Regions from separate parts of the Virgibacillus byunsanensis genome, predicted to be linked through region 1. Evidence: a T-box and tRNA genes for the amino acid it is inferred to sense, from the RefSeq annotation. Region 1 holds a T-box; the other holds one or more tRNA genes.

Evidence for each region. A T-box is a leader RNA that pairs with one kind of tRNA and senses whether it is charged. The one in region 1 lies ahead of alaS (alanine--tRNA ligase), so its partner is inferred to be a tRNA-Ala.
Region 2: it has a tRNA-Ala gene. The T-box ahead of alaS (alanine--tRNA ligase) is inferred to sense a tRNA for this amino acid. The anticodon was not compared.

What each region holds. Positions count from the first base shown of each region.
Region 1 covers NZ_JBHTKJ010000021.1:113,714-122,230, reverse strand. Annotated here, with positions in the region: gene recD2 (SF1B family DNA helicase RecD2) at 1-868, shown strand, start outside; gene ACFQ3N_RS09240 (hypothetical protein) at 947-1,135, shown strand; gene ACFQ3N_RS09235 (AI-2E family transporter) at 1,192-2,250, shown strand; T-box leader at 2,308-2,518, shown strand; gene alaS (alanine--tRNA ligase) at 2,579-5,221, shown strand; gene ACFQ3N_RS09225 (IreB family regulatory phosphoprotein) at 5,379-5,648, shown strand; gene ruvX (Holliday junction resolvase RuvX) at 5,649-6,065, shown strand; gene ACFQ3N_RS09215 (DUF1292 domain-containing protein) at 6,078-6,368, shown strand; gene mltG (endolytic transglycosylase MltG) at 6,499-7,617, shown strand; gene ACFQ3N_RS09205 (O-methyltransferase) at 7,725-8,363, shown strand; gene udk (uridine kinase) at 8,385-8,517, shown strand, end outside.
Region 2 covers NZ_JBHTKJ010000007.1:365,797-374,313, forward strand. Annotated here, with positions in the region: gene ACFQ3N_RS03390 (2-hydroxyacid dehydrogenase) at 1-393, opposite strand, end outside; gene ACFQ3N_RS03395 (YitT family protein) at 556-1,422, opposite strand; gene ACFQ3N_RS03400 (M20/M25/M40 family metallo-hydrolase) at 1,660-3,012, shown strand; tRNA gene ACFQ3N_RS03405 (tRNA-Ala) at 3,491-3,563, opposite strand; gene ACFQ3N_RS03410 (hypothetical protein) at 3,921-4,223, shown strand; gene ACFQ3N_RS03415 (hypothetical protein) at 4,311-4,475, shown strand; gene ACFQ3N_RS03420 (hypothetical protein) at 4,536-4,700, shown strand; gene ACFQ3N_RS03425 (IclR family transcriptional regulator) at 4,823-5,593, opposite strand; gene ACFQ3N_RS03430 (M24 family metallopeptidase) at 5,860-7,035, shown strand; gene ACFQ3N_RS03435 (peptide ABC transporter substrate-binding protein) at 7,082-8,517, shown strand, end outside.

The sequences.
Region 1 (8,517 bases):
TCCTGGTCAGGTGTTATCCGATTTATTAAGTAGTGAGCGCATTCCATTTGTAAGCCTTAATGAAGTGTACCGGCAAAAAGAAGGATCAAAAATCATCCAACTTGCACACCAAATAAAAAATGACACATGCACCAATGAAGATCTGAAAAATGATAAAGATTTTAGTTTTATACCATGTCATGAATATCAGATGATTGATATCATTACAAAGATTTTTATGAGGGCTAATGATAAAGGAATAGATCTAAAGGATATTCAAGTATTAGCTCCTATGTATCGTTCACAGGCAGGTATAACTATTATAAATAAGCACCTGCAGCAAATGGTAAATCCTAAAACACCAAAAAAACGGGAAGTTAAAACGAGTGATACTACATTTAGAGTCGGGGATAAAGTAATTCAACTTGTTAATCAACCTGAAAATGGTGTGTTTAATGGAGATATAGGGGAAGTAGTGGCTATTTTTGAAGAAGATGAGAACAAAGAGAATGTTGAACAATTGGTACTTTTATTCGATGAAAAAGAAGTTGTTTATGAGCGAAAAGATTATGTGAATATAATGCATGCATATTGCATTTCTATTCACAAATCTCAAGGTAGTGAGTTTCCAATTGTATTAATGCCAGTAGTCTCTACTTATAATCGGATGCTGCGAAAAAATTTATTATATACGGCTATAACCAGAAGTAAGCAATCGCTAATCATTTGTGGTGAACAACACGCTTTCTTAAGAGGCATCCATACACTAGACACGAATAAAAGATTCACATCATTGCAAGAACATCTAATAGAAAGGTTGAATCATGTTGACAATAAGAAAGAAGATGACTTAGAAGATGGAGAGATTTCTCCATATGATTTTATGTGATGAGAATGTATATTAGTTAATTATTCGGGTTATTATAACGTAATAATGCACTTCTTTTATAGAGGGAGATTTTACGTGATGCAATGCCCGAATTGTAATAGAAAGGATATAGGTAAAATTGGTTCACAGCAATATTATTGTTGGAATTGTTTTATTGAAATGTCTATTTTAGATGACGAAATTACCATTCATCAAGTAGAAGCGGATGGATCATTAAGTTCTCTTAATGATTTATTTACAGAGGATGAAAGAAAAATTCAATGGTGACTCCTTAGGTGCAAATTTATCTGACATTTTCTGCTACTGCTAAAGGGATGGTATGAATGGATAAAAAGAACCCGTTGAATTTTCTATACTGGATAATCAGTGGTATTTTTGTATTTTTATTTATATATCTGCTCGTTAAACTGTTTCCAGTTTATGGAGCTGTTTTTTCATTTCTATGGAAAGTTTTCTCACCCTTTATCATTGCATGCTTAATTGCTTATCTGCTTTACCCGATAATAAATAAATTACATAGCTATAATATACATAGAGGTATTGCCATTCTTTTGATTTATTTATTATTCTTTGGAGGGATCACATACCTTATTTATCGTGTGTACCCAACTGTCGTTCTTCAAGTTCAAGATTTGAATCAACAATTGCCACAACTAATTGAAATGTATCGTGGATTCGTATTACAATTATATGAATATACATCATTTCTACCCGAAACTGTCCACGATCGCATGGACGAGCTTATTGAAAATATAGAAGTAACATTAGAAAGTCTGTTGGCAAAATTAGTAACTGGTTTCACAAAAATATTCGATGTAATCATTTTTATAACCGTAATTCCAGTACTGGTTTTCTATTTTCTGAAAGATTACGATAAAATAAAAAACTATATGAAAAAATGGATTCCTGTAAAATATCAACCACAAACGCAAAAGCTGTACCATACATTAGAAGAAACACTTGGAAATTATATTCGGGGTTTATTAATTGTTAGTTTATTTGTTAGTTTGACCACATTTATTGTGTTTTACTTTTTGGAAATTAAATATGCTCTACTATTGGCTATTATTATGGGGTTTACAAATATCATCCCTTACTTTGGACCGATAATTGGGGCAGTTCCGGTCATTGCTATTACGTTAACCATCTCAACTAAGTTAGTTTTAATAGTAATTATTGCTATTTTTATTATTCAACTAATTGAAAGTAATTTACTGTCGCCATACATCGTTGGAAAGAGTGTTCATATACATCCAGTAGCGATTATTTTTGCACTGCTGTTAGGTGGACAGTTAAGTGGTGTTATTGGTATGATATTGGCCGTTCCGATGCTAACCATTTTAAAAGTAATCTTAACCCAAGCTATCGCCATCAAGCGTTAGCGTTGACATTTTGATTGATATTTTCTATAATATCGTCTAACTAGTAAAACTTAAGAACATAAAACGTCGAAGGTTATAAGTACGTGATACTCCATATCAAAGAGAGGGATTTTCATTTGGCTGAAAAAATCCTATATGTCGAGTCACAGAAAGCTAAGCTGGAGTACGGTTAATACCCGTCGGTTTCACACCGTTACCATGATCAAGTGATGAATGAGACCTTTCATTCATAATTAGGGTGGTACCGCGATATAATCTCGTCCCTGCATATATGCAGCGACGGGATTTTTTGTTTTTCTAAAAAGTTAGTTAAAATGGAGGTTTTAACATGAAGCAGTTAACGTCAGCTCAGGTAAGACAAATGTTTTTAGATTTTTTTAAGGAAAAAGGGCATCGTGTAGAACCAAGTGCATCACTAGTACCAAAAGAAGACCCAACATTGCTATGGATTAACAGCGGAGTAGCAACTCTAAAGAAATATTTTGACGGAAGGGTTGTTCCTGATAATCCACGCCTTGTTAATGCACAGAAATCAATTCGTACAAACGATATTGAAAATGTTGGATTCACAGCACGTCATCACACTTTTTTTGAAATGTTGGGTAATTTCTCGATAGGAGATTATTTTAAAAAAGAATCTGTAGAATGGGCATGGGAATTTCTAACTAGTGAAAAATGGATAGGCTTTGATCCTGAATTACTGTCAGTAACGGTACATCCAGAAGATGATGAAGCTTATGATATCTGGTTAAATAATATCAAATTGCCTAAAGAACGAATTATTCGTTTAGAAGAAAATTTTTGGGATATTGGTGAAGGACCAAGTGGACCAAACACAGAAATCTTCTATGATCGTGGCGAAACATATGGAAACGATGAAAATGATCCTGAATTGTATCCTGGAGGGGAAAATGACCGCTATCTTGAGATATGGAATTTAGTATTTTCTCAATTTAACCATAATCCAGATGACACGTATTCTCCACTACCTAAAAAGAATATTGATACCGGTATGGGGCTAGAACGTATGGTATCTGTTATTCAGGATGTTCCAACTAATTTTGAAACAGATTTGTTTATGCCACTTATTAAAAAAACAGAAGAATTATCAGGAACGCTATACGGTAAAGATATGAATAGTGATACTGCCTTTAAGGTTATCGCTGACCATATTCGAACTGTAACATTTGCAATTGGTGATAGTGCGCTACCGTCTAATGAGGGGCGAGGGTATGTACTTCGTAGACTGCTAAGAAGAGCTGTTCGTTTTGCAAAACAAATTGGTATTGATAAACCGTTTATGTATAAGTTAGTTCCAGCAGTGGGAGAAGTTATGAGGGATTTCTATCCAGAAGTGATAAATCAAAAGGACTATATAGAAAATGTAGTTAAGATGGAAGAGGAGCGTTTCCACGAGACATTAAATGATGGATTAACGATTCTAACGTCAATTATGGAAAAAGAAGAGAGTAAAGGCAGTTCTGTCTTTCCAGGTGTAGAAGTTTTTCGACTATATGATACGTATGGATTTCCAAAGGAGCTAACAGAAGAATATGTAGCAGAAAAAGGCTTTACTATTGACGAAGAAGGCTTTGATCAAGAAATGCAAAAACAGCGGGACCGAGCAAGGAACTCCCGTCAAAAAGTGGACTCTATGCAAGTACAGGATGATATTCTTGGAAAGGTAGATGTAGAAAGTATATTTGTTGGTTATGAAGAAATGGAAGTAAATACAACAATTGAAGCGATAATTGATGAAAAAGAAATAGTGGATTCCGTAAAAGGTGATAAGCCAGTAGTTTTATTTTTAAATAAAACACCCTTTTATGCTGAAAGCGGAGGGCAAGTAGCAGATAACGGCTGGATCTATACAGAACATGCATCAGCTTATGTTGAAGATGTACAGAAGTCACCTAGTGGCCAACACATTCATCGTGTACGGGTAAAAGATGGTGAATTCCGTACTGGGGATAATGTTAAGGCAATAATTGATCACAGATTCCGAACTGGCATTATTAAAAATCATACTGCCACACATTTATTGCATCAAGCACTTAAAGATGTACTTGGAAACCATGTTAATCAGGCAGGTTCGCTTGTAAGCCCAGATAGATTACGTTTTGACTTCTCACATTTTGGATCAGTAAAGGAAGAGGAAATGGAAAGGATCGAACAAATTGTAAATGAAAAAATTTGGGAATCCATTCCTCTAGTAATTGATAACAAAAAAATAGAGGAAGCAAAAGAAATGGGAGCAATGGCTTTATTCGGTGAAAAGTATGGAGATATAGTCCGAGTAGTGCAGGTAGGTGATTATAGTATTGAGCTTTGTGGTGGATGCCACGTGCAAAACACCGGTGAAATTGGCTTATTTAAACTAGTCACTGAAACAGGGATTGGCGCTGGAACGCGTAGAATAGAAGCGGTTACGAGTAAACATGCATACAAATTTGTAAATGAAAAGTTAAGTTTATTACAAACGACTTCGAAGTTATTGAAAACAAATGAAGATAAAGTTCCTGAACGAATTGAAGGAATGTTTCAAGAGATAAAATCTTTACAAAAAGCGAATGAATCATTAAGTGCAAAATTATCAAATGCAGAAGCTTCTTCTATTTTTGAACAAGTTGAATCCATTGATGGTATTCAATTGATAGCTCAACAGGTTAGTGTTAAAGATATGAATCAGCTTCGAAACATGGTTGATGATTTAAAACAGAAGTTGGACTCAGGTGTTATTTTATTAGCAGCTGAGAATGATAACAAAGTTCAATTAGCTGCAGGCGTTTCTAAAGATTTAATAGAACGTGGATTGCATGCAGGTAAGCTCATAAAGCAAGCAGCCCAAATTTGTGGCGGAGGCGGCGGTGGCCGTCCTGATATGGCACAAGCTGGTGGAAAAGATCCACAAAAAATAAATGATGCATTACAATTCGCTAAGCAGTATTTGATAGAAAATATAAAAGAATAATTGACAGGTGTAAGACAAATGATAAGAAAATACTGGGTTTTTTATAAATGCGGCCTTTTCTTATCTTAGTTTAAATTCTTCATGTAAAAACATATAATATTAGCTGTAAACATGTTAGAATAATGAGTAAAGGCAAATCATGGAATGAGGTGTCACTATGAGCTCTATTGATAAAACAATGAAATTTAATTTTTCAGAAGAACCTTTTGATCAAGATATTAAGGAGATTTTGCTAACTGTCCATGAAGCTCTAAATGAAAAAGGGTATAATCCAATAAACCAAATTGTAGGCTATTTGTTATCTGGTGACCCTGCTTATATACCAAGATATAAGGATGCTCGTAATTTAATTCGTAAAATTGAACGGGACGAAGTAATAGAAGAGCTTGTTAAATTTTATCTCGAACAACACCAAAAGGATAACTAAATGAAGGTAATTGGATTAGATGTAGGGTCTAAAACGATAGGTGTTGCTGTTAGTGATGCATTTGGATGGACAGCCCAAGGATTAACAACTATATATTGGGACGAATTTGACATCACTTCTGCTGATAAAGAATTACAAAAAATTATATCTGAGCATGAAATTGGGAAAGCTGTAATTGGATTACCCAAGAACATGAATGGTACTATCGGAGAACGTGGTAAGGCCTCTGAGACGTTTGCAGAACATGTTGAAGAAACACATAATATTCCAACAGTGCTTTGGGATGAAAGGTTGTCGACGATTGCTGCAGAACGAGTACTATTAGAAGCTGATGTTAGTAGAAAAAAAAGAAAAAAAGTAATTGATAAAATGGCTGCTGTAATGATTTTACAAGGCTATCTTGATCAAAACAATTAAAGGAGTGAAATAATGGCACTTGATGAAAAAGAACGTATCATTATTCCTGATGAAAACGGAGAAGAACATTTATTTGAAGTATTGTTTACCTTTGATGTAGATCAAACGGAACAATCTTATATTGCTGTCGTACCAGTGGAACAAAAAGATGATGAAGAAGTAGAAGTATATGCGTTTCGTTATGAAGAAAAAGATAAAGATGACAATGACCTATCTCTATTTCCTATCGAATCAGATGAAGAATGGGAAATGGTAGAGGAAATGTTAAATACATTAGCGGAAGAAGTAAATGAGCAACAATAAATAATCATCATTATTTTCTGATCATCAAATCAAAATAGTTGGCATCAATCAATTTGATGCCAACTATTTTTTTTGATGGATAAGTTTGTAGAATTTTAGTATAATGTATCGGACGAGAGGGGGGTACTGAATGTCTAAGAAAAAAAAGTTTGGCAACTATAAGGAAAACCAAATTTCTCGAAGTGAGGAAGCTAGAACGGTTCGTAGAATTGTAGCAATTATACTTATATCATTAATCCTTATACTTGTAGTGGGTGGTATCTCAGGATATAAATATATTAAATCAGCATTAGAACCTGTTGATCCAACTAGTGAAGAAGATATTAATGTTGAAATTCCGATGGGATCATCATCTTCTGATATTGGATCTATACTGGAAGAAGAAGGTGTTATTAAAGATGCTCGTGTCTTTCGGTTTTATACAAAATTTAAGAATGAATCTGATTTTCAGGCTGGAGAATATACATTTACATCATCACTATCGATTGACGAAGTTATCGAATCTCTAAAAAATGGTAAAGTTCTACAAGATCCGGTATATACAATTACTATTCCGGAGGGACTGACAGTCGATCAAATGGCGGGTATTTTCGCTGAAAAGCTACCAATCGAAAAGGAAGACTTTATAGATAGAGTAAATGAACTTGAATATGTGGAAACGCTTATTGATTATTATCCATCTATTTTATCTGAGGATATACTAAGCGCAGATATAAAAACCCCATTAGAAGGGTATTTGTTTGCTGCGACTTATGATATTTATGAAGAAGAACCGAGTATAGATGCTATTGTTGAGATGATGCTTAACCAAACAGAAGCTGTTCTCTCTTCCTATATGGATAATATTTCAGCACAAGAACTGACCGTTCATGAGGCTGTTACCATGGCATCATTGGTTGAAAAAGAAGCAGGTTCAGAAGAACAACGAAAAAGTATTGCAGGTGTATTTTATAATCGATTAGAGATTGGTATGCCACTCCAGACAGATCCAACTGTATTATATGCATTGGGGGAGCATAAAGATAAGGTATTGTTAGAGGATTTAGAAATAGAATCACCATACAATACGTATCATGTAGCTAGTTTGCCGATTGGTCCTATTGCAAACTTTGGTGAGAGTTCACTAGTAGCAACAATTAATCCTGAACAATCTGATTACATTTACTTTTTACATGATGAAGAAGGTAATATTCATTACTCTGAAACACTTCAGGAGCATAATCAATTGAAAAATCAACATATTAACTAAACGGAAGTGTGAATAATATTCACATTTCCCGTTTTTTTTGCACGTATTGCTAGTTGGTAATATAATTAAATGGTAACTGAATTGGGATACTAATTGAGGTGTGCAAAATGGATGATGAATTAAAACACTATTTACAAGCTATAATAGAACCTCAAGCAAATTGGATAGTTGGGTTGGAGGAACAAGCGAAAGAAGAATCGATACCTATAATGGATCCGTTAGGGATTAGTTTTCTTATGCAGCTAATAAGAATTCATAAACCGAAGACAATATTAGAAATCGGTACGGCAATTGGATACTCAGCATTACGTATGTCACAAGCCTACCCCAAGACATCCATTATAACTATTGAAAGAGATAAAAAACGCTATGAACAGGCAATACATAATATAAAAATGTTGGATAAGCAGGAAAACATACATGTTATATTTGGAGATGCACTTGAAAAGATTAGTGAAATGCCTGCTAATAGTTCATTTGATTTAATTTTTATAGATGCTGCCAAAGGACAATACAAGCGTTTTTTTGAACTAACAACCCACTTCTTAGCAGAGAATGGAATTATTATTTCTGATAATGTATTATTTAGAGGGTACGTTGCGAATCCTAACTTAACAGATCAGAAACGTTTTAAAAAGATTGCCGGTTCAATAAGAGAATACAACGATTGGTTAATGAAACATCCTAACTTCATAACTACCATTGTGCCAGTCGGTGATGGTGTAGCTATAAGTAAGAAGAAATAACTGAAGGAGGTACTACCGCACATGCAAAAAAAACCGGTAGTTATAGGTGTGGCTGGCGGAAGTGGTAGCGGTAAAACAACCGTAACTAAATCCATTTGTCAGCGTTTTTCTGATAAAACAATTCTTGTTGTTGAACAAGATTATTATTATAAGG
Region 2 (8,517 bases), on a different contig from region 1:
TATCCATTCTCCGTTTTTAACAAGGTGATCCAGTTCTGGTATTCTTCTTGCGGTTGCTATAAGGATGCCGAATATAGAGTCAGCAACCGTATCTGTGAGTACATCCGGTGTGTTAGTAGCCATGATTTTACGCTCATTTAACTGTCCGATGTCCAAGTTATTGTAGCCAACGGAGATATTGCTAACAATTTTTAAGTTTGGTGCTCGATCCAATAATTCCTGGTTAACTGGTAGTTCCAATCCGATAATGCCTTCAGCCTCTTTTAGGGTTTTTAGAAACTCAGGATCTGTTGTTGTATCAATATCTTTAAAGAAATAAACATCATATTTACTTTGCAAATCTTCCAATACAGGTTTCTCTATTCGGTTATAAGCTATAATTTTCTTTTTCATAAAATCCCCTTTCCAACTTCCAATAAGTAATCTACAACTAAAGTAGCTAGAAATTCAAAATAAGTCAATGGGAGGCACTTCCCGGTTTTTGTTGGTGGTTGAGTGATAGTAAAAATCCTGTAGCAAGTTGTCTACATTACAGGATTTGTTTTCATCAAGCTATTAAAGTTTTTGCCCATAATACTTGTCCAACGAGAATCCTCGCCCTAATATTTCAGAAGTATTAATAAAGATAACGAATGTAGTTGGTACTTCTCTTTGAAGAATTCGTTTCAATTGGACTGCTTCTTGTTGTTCGGTGACACATAGAATCATTGTTTTATCTGTATTGGAATAGCCTCCGACAGAGCGAACCTTTGTTAGCCCTCGATCAATTCCCCCACGGATTAGTTCTTGTATTTTTTCTTCTTCTTCTGTGATGATTAAGATCAGTTTAGATGCTGACGTGCGTAATTGAACAATATCGATGGTTTTACTTGTTATATAGATACACATTAAAGCAAATAAAGTAAGTTCGAGATTGAATACGATTATAGATGAAAAAACTACAAATCCATCTACAATAAGTTGAGAATATCCGCTTGAAAGACCAGTGAATCTCTTTACAATCTGCGCAATTGCAGCTGTTCCTCCCGTAGATCCATTGCCTTTATAAACAATTCCAAGACCTGTTCCCAGAACGATACCACCGTAAATTGCTCCTAATAGTGGGTTTGTAACTGTGTAAGGTATTTCGGCGGTAAGAAAGATGATAAAGGGAACCCAGAATGTACCAAGTAACGTTTTCCAACTAAACTCTTTCCCCAAAGCAATCCAGCCAAGGATGAAGATCGGAATGTTAATGAGAAACTGTGTGTAGGCAGGGCTTAACGCATAAAGTTCAAACAAAATGGTGCTGATCCCTGAAATCCCACCTGCAGCGAGTTGTGACGGAAGTAAAAATAAATTATAAGATAAGGCCACTAATGTAGCTCCAAAGATAATTTGAAGATATTCTATTGTAGGTTTATTAAGGTTGTTCTTAATCATAGGTGTTCTATTCCTCTCCTAGATAAATACTTCTCCCTGCTACATTTTATCATTGGGAAAGGCGCCTGTCACTTCCCGGTTTATGTCGGTTTATGTCGAATTGGATAATAATTGTTTTAGAAGATACTAGAACTTGTATGTATGGTATCATTTACATAGGTTCTAGCAGTTTTTTATACATAGACTAGTAGTACAACATCTAGCTTGGTTACCTTAAAAAACGCGAGGAGGATGACTATGCAACAAATTGAAAAATTACTGGAGAGTAAAAAGGAAGAATATCTTGATTTACTTTTTACATTTTTAAAGCAGAAGAGTATTAGTGCACAGAATGTTGGGATGCAAGCGTGTAGTATCATGTTAAAAGAAATGATGGAAGAAGTCGGGATTGACACGACTTTAATTGACACAGAAGGGCACCCAGTTGTTTATGGTGAGATCATGAATGAAAGCAATAATTTTACCCTTCTCCTGTATGGACATTATGATGTTCAGCCTGCAGACCCATTAGAGGAATGGAACACGCCTCCTTTTGAACCGACTATTGTAGATGGGAAAATTTATTGTCGGGGGGTTGGTGATAATAAAGGTCAACTAATGGCACAATTATTGGCTATTAAAAGCTATCAAGAGGTGATGGGAGATCTCCCGATTAATGTGAAGTTTGTTTTTGAGGGGGAAGAAGAAAGCGGGAGCCCTAACATAGCAAAGTTTGTGGAAGATAATCGTGATCTATTAAAAGCAGATCTAGTGTATACTTCAGACGGACCGATGCATGATAGTGGTGCTCCTTTTGTGTTACTTGGTGTTCGTGGAATGCTTTATGTGGAATTGACTGCTAAAGGTGGAGATTGGGATAGTCATTCTGGTAACAAAGGAAATATTGTGCCTAACCCTGCATGGGAATTAGTCGAACTGTTAAATACGATGAGGGCTAAAGATGGAACTATTTTAATAGATGGTTTTTATGATGATCTGCGCGAGCCAACAAAAAAGGAATTGGAGCTTATCTCAACACTACCTTTTGATGCCGATCAGTTAGGAGAACAGATCGGGTATAAAGATTTTGATATGACTCGAGAAGAATACTACAGGAAATTAACCTTGGAGCCAACATTAAACATTGCTGGTTTTCACAGTGGATACGGTGGTGAAGGTTCAAAAACGATTATACCATCTACTGCTATGTTAAAAATTGATATGCGTCTTGTCGTTGATCAGGACCCAGATGATATTTTGGATAAATTTATTAAACACGTTAAAAAGCATGCGCCGGATGTAGAAGTGATAAGCCATGGGTCTATGAAACCGTCACGTACTCCTTCTGATTCCAAGGTAGTTAGCGTTGTTAAACATGCAGTCGAAAACGCTTATAAAAAGAAGCCGATTTTACAGCCAAGCCTCGGTGGTAGCTTGCCAGATTATGTGTGGACACAAATCCTAGGGGTGCCATCTGTTGTGGTTCCGTATGCAAATTTTGATGAAGCCAACCATTCTCCAAATGAGAATATGGGCGTCGATAACTTTTTTGATGGAATTATGTGTACGTGTCATGTGATTCGTGAATTAGGTGAGGTTTATAAGTCATAATTGGAATTATGATGTTCTACAACTACAATCGTAAGAAATGCTATATTGGGGGCAGGTTCTAAAGAATAAAATTTTTTACTAACTCTGCCCCCAAACAATGAAGAGAATTCGATAGTAATGGTGAAGAGTTAGTCTGAAAGGCTTTTTAGATGAGGGTACTCAAAGAAAATGGTAGATTGGTGGTTCGGCCCCGTTATGTTCCATTCATTAATCGGATACCCACTTTTATGACAAAGTTCTGAATGGACCTTATTGCCTCTTAATTTACAAAAAAACGCTAATTTTTACGTAAATAAGAGCCACTGAGTCCGCAATTAACCAAAAACCAGCCTATTTGCAATAAATAAGGACCGCTAAGTCCACAAAGTCATACCAATTTTTTCAAATAGCTACATTCTTAAGGAAATCACTAACTTCACTACAAAAAAACGGCACTATCTCACGCAAATACGAGAAATAATGCCGTTCTTATTAAAGATGGAGCATAGCGGGCTCGAACCGCTGACCTCTTCGCTGCCAGCGAAGCGCTCTCCCAGCTGAGCTAATGCCCCAGTGAATCAAGTTTATATTATATGCCTTTTAGCGAGTTTTTTCAAGGGGGGTGCCTGTATTTGTCTGGTCACATAGTTATGGAAATGAATCCCCCAAATCCGCATCATTGACTGTCACGCCGTCACACCAGATCATTACACAGGAAGAAAGGCCACAAATCAGAAGGATCCTAGAACTTTGGGATATTAATGAAGACGACCGATCATTTCTGGGTTAGCTCAAAATCTTGTTCCACAGGGATTAACATATTATCAAAAGGAAGACTGGTTACACACGGTCAACTATTTAGATGATGGTAGACCTGGTACCTTAACTGTAATCGATGCAAAAACCGAAGAATTAGTTAATCAGTTGTATTGTTTAACCAAGATGGTTCACCATACACGGGACATGCTGGAGGAGTTGCTGTCAGTAAAAACCATGTTTGGGTTGCTTCAGAAAGTTCACTATTTCCGTTAAAGATTAGTGATTTAGTATCGGCCGAAGATAATGATGAAATTCAGTTCAGTAGCCAAACATCAGGTCCTGTGGAGGCTGCCTATACTGTATATGATGATGGAATACTTTGGTTGGAGAGTTTTATGAGGCAAATAGCTACCCTAACGAGCCAGATCATCATACCACGAATCGTAACGGAGAAACTCATTATGCTTGGATGATAGGCTATCCTTGACAGACCAACAGATATGTAATCGGTTGATTAATGGAATGTAGAGTCGGATAATCCTGCCACACCTGATTATGTATTGTCAACAACTGAAAAAGTTCAGGGTGCGATCGTTCAACAGAAGGGTGTTAAGGGTGTTACAGGTATCACGTTAAACACTTCTTTTGGAAGAGGAAACGATAGTAACTTGTATAGATATGAGAGTCCAATAAAGGAAACTCCACATGACTGGGTGACTATTTGAGAAAAAGAAGTACCACTATGGTTCCTTGATGGTCAAACAGCAAAACCAAGAGAAAGTATAATGGCTATTCCAATGCCAGAAGGAATAGTGGAAGTTAAAAATGATCTTTATGTTGTCTTTGAATCCGGAGCTAACAAATACCACTATACCACGACATACCCAATGGATCGCATGCTAAAGATAGATTTCAGGACATTAATGAAAGAGGATATAAAAGATTATTGAAAATGAAAGTAAAGAGAGTCAAACCTTGACGAGCAAGAGGGGATGGTCAATGTACCGTTCCCTTTTGCTTTTTGTGTTCTATATATACTTGACATTCTTGGCTACTACTTAGTATTTATATCTTACTGATACCCGATTTCTTTGGAAATATCCATTGCTGTTTTCTTCACCATATAAATTACTTTATCTAGCATGGGATCTATTCGATTAATTGGGCCAACCAAGCTTACGGACGCGATTACTCGTCCTAAAGAATCACTTATAGGAGAACTTACACTAATTACATTATCTTCATATGCAGAAATAGAAATGGCATAGCCCTCTTTAATGATTTCTTTGATTTCTTCTCTAAGTGTCTCCTCATCTGTGATGGTATTGGAAGTGTAAGAAATCATCTCTGTTTTTTCAAAGAAAACTTGAAGTTCATCTTCACTTAAACCTGACATAAGTGACTTACCTGTTCCAGAGGCATATATTGGAAACGTGTCTCCGGTATTTCTAGAATATACTAGTCCCGTACGATCACCTTGATGACGCTCAATCACCAATCCTTTAAAGCTTGATTTATCAATGATTGATAGATATGCAGTTTCTCCAAACTCTTCAGATAGTTTACCTAAATAATGTTTTCCCATTTTTTTAAAGTCAATATTGTTATATATAAATAACCCAAAATGCATTAGGGTCATTCCTAAACTGTAATGACCTGTATCAACACTCCTTTGAACGAACCCTCTGTTCTCTAAAGTAGTTAAAATGTTGTAGCAAGTACTAATAGGCATATCTAGTTCTTGCTTGATTTCTTTCAATGTTAGAGACTCCTGTTGTTTTAGTAGTTCCAGAACATTTATAGCCTTGTGTATGGAAGGGATTTGATATTTATTTTGTGACAACTTTGACACTCCTAATATAAATGTATTTAAAATAGTTTGACAAATTTTAATATTTATTTTATTATAATACTTAATTTCATAAATGTAAATAGTTTTTCATATATATGAAATTAAAACTTTGTTTAAAGATTTATTATCACATTATTATAATTCAGTTAGGAATTGTGAATTTTGTAGATTTGGATAATTGAATAAATTTTTGGGAGGTGATGCTTGTATGTATGAAAACCGAGAATACAAAAATTTAAATAAAGGGGGATTTACTAATGAAACTTTCTATTTCTAAAGAGGAGACGTATGAGAGACAACAGCGTTTTTTATCAACTTTGACAGACAAACAATTAGAGTGCGCAATTTTATTTAACTCAACAGATATCTTTTACCTCACAAGATTTTACTTCATTCCCACAGAGAGGCCAATGAGTTTCTTTATTGATCCAACAGGAAAAACACATCTTTTTGTACCTGCATTAGAAGTTGAACACGCTACTGAATTTTCTTGCGTAGATCAAGTTCATAGTTATCCAGAATACCCTGGGGAAAACCATCCTATGATTCATTTAAAAGCTATATTGAAGGAATTGGGGTTTGAGCATAATCAAATAGGAATAGATTCAGAAGGTTACGGTTCCCCGTATGGTTATAGTGGTGCTAGTGTTAGACAATTAATTGATGCAGAATATACTTCAATACATGGTTTGGTTCAAGAGATACGCTATATTAAGTCAGCTGCAGAGATTGAAATTATTAAAGAGTCATGTAGATGGGGAAATCTAGCACATCGCTTATTGCAAAAATATTCAATTCAAGGTTCTAGTGAAGTGGAGATAGAATTGAGAGCTAGCCAAGAAGCTAGTCTTGCTATGATTGAAACTTTAGGACAAGAGTACAAGCCACATGGGAGGACAGCACGAGCAGGTTTCAGGGGACAAATTGGTGAGATGTCTGCTTTTCCACATGCTGTTACCCAAAATAATATATTAAAAAATAGAGATACTCTTGTAACATATGCAGCTGCTGATGTATGGGATTATCACAGTGAATTAGAGAGAACCATGTTTGTAAATGAGGTGACTTCCGAACAGGAAAAATATTTCCACTTAATGTATGGTGCACAGGAAACGGCGTTTCAACATATTAAACCCGGACAACCTACATCAACTGTAGAAAGGGAAGTGCAAAAATATTATAAAGAAAATGGTATTCAGCACTTGACTAGACATCATACAGGCCACGCATTAGGATTATTGATTCACGAAGCACCGTTTTTTGATTTAGGAGATCATACTATTATGAAAGCTGGTATGGTATTTTCTGTAGAACCTGGAATTTATGTAGAAGGCCTTGGAGGATTTCGGCATTCAGATACCATCTTAGTTACTGAAAATGGAATGGAAATGTTGACTTATTATCCAAGAGATTTAAATTCAATGATTTGCTAAATACAAATAAATTGTAATCTATTTGAAATAAAAAGGAGGAAAAGAAATGAAGGAGTACAAAAATCTATTAATGGGAGCGGCTATAATACTTTTAGTAACAATTACTTTAAGTGCTTGTAGTAATTCGAATCCAGAGGAAAATGATGTAAGTGTAGAAGCAGAGGTTGATGAAGCAAGTGTAGAATTAGCTTCCGAGCAAGAGATTAATATTAATCTTTCCCAAGAACCACCTTCGCTTAACCCAGGTATTGCAACGGATACAACATCAGGGTCAGTGCTAATTCAAATATTCGAGGGATTAACAAGAGTTGGGCCAGATGGAGAAATTCAAGAGGCAATGGCTTCAGATATTGATATTTCAGAAGATGGAACAGTCTATACTTTTACCATTCGTGATGATGCTAAGTGGTCCAATGGTGATCCTGTAACTGCTGAAGATTTTGAATTTGCATGGAAATGGGCTTTAAATCCTGATAATGCTGATGCTAATTATGCTCACTTACTTTATAGTATTAAAAACGGTGAACAAGCAAAAGCTGGAGAAGTGCCCCCAGGTGAGATAGGGATTGAGGTTTTAGATGAAAAAGTTTTAGAAGTTACGCTTGAAAGGCCTACACAATACTTCTTAGATTTAACAGCTTACCATACTCTTTATCCAGTTAATAAAAATGTTGTTGAAAACAAAGATAAGTGGTTCCTGGATGCTGGCGACCAATATACAACAAATGGTCCCTTTAAGTTATCAAAATGGGAACATGATAACGAAATAGTATTAATAAAAAATGAAGAATATTGGGATTCAGAAAATGTTAATCTTGATAAAATCACTTTTGTAATGGTAAATGACGAGAGTACAGAGTTAAATATGTTTAATAGTGGTGAATTAGATTGGGCAGGTCATCCAACTGGCAAGATCCCTCTTTCTTCTATAGATTCACTTAAAGAAGAGGAAGTATTAGTAACTGAACCTAAAGAAGCAGTTTATTATTATGCTATGAATGTGGAAGAGGAACCGATTGATAATAAAAATATCAGGAAGGCACTTTCGTTGGCTATTGATAGAGAAGGTATCGTAAATAATATTACAAAAACAGGAGAATTACCAGCAATGGCCTTTGTTGCTCCTCCTATATGGTCGGAAAATAAAAAAGGCTATTTTGAAGATAACGATGTTGAAAAGGCTAAAGAGTACTTAGAGTTAGGGATGAAAGAAAAAGGATATAATACAATTGAAGATATGCCACCAATTACACTATCCTATAATACTTCAGAAGAACATGCCCAGATCGCTCAAGCAATTCAAGATATGTGGAAGGAAAATCTTGATCTTGATGTTGAATTAGATAACAATGATTGGCAAGTCTATCTTGATAAATTAGGTTCTGGTGACTACCAAGTTGGTCGTTTTGGGTGGGTTGGTTTAATATCCGATCCAGTAAACTTTCTTGAAATCTTTCAAGAAAAAGGTGGGGCAAACAGAAC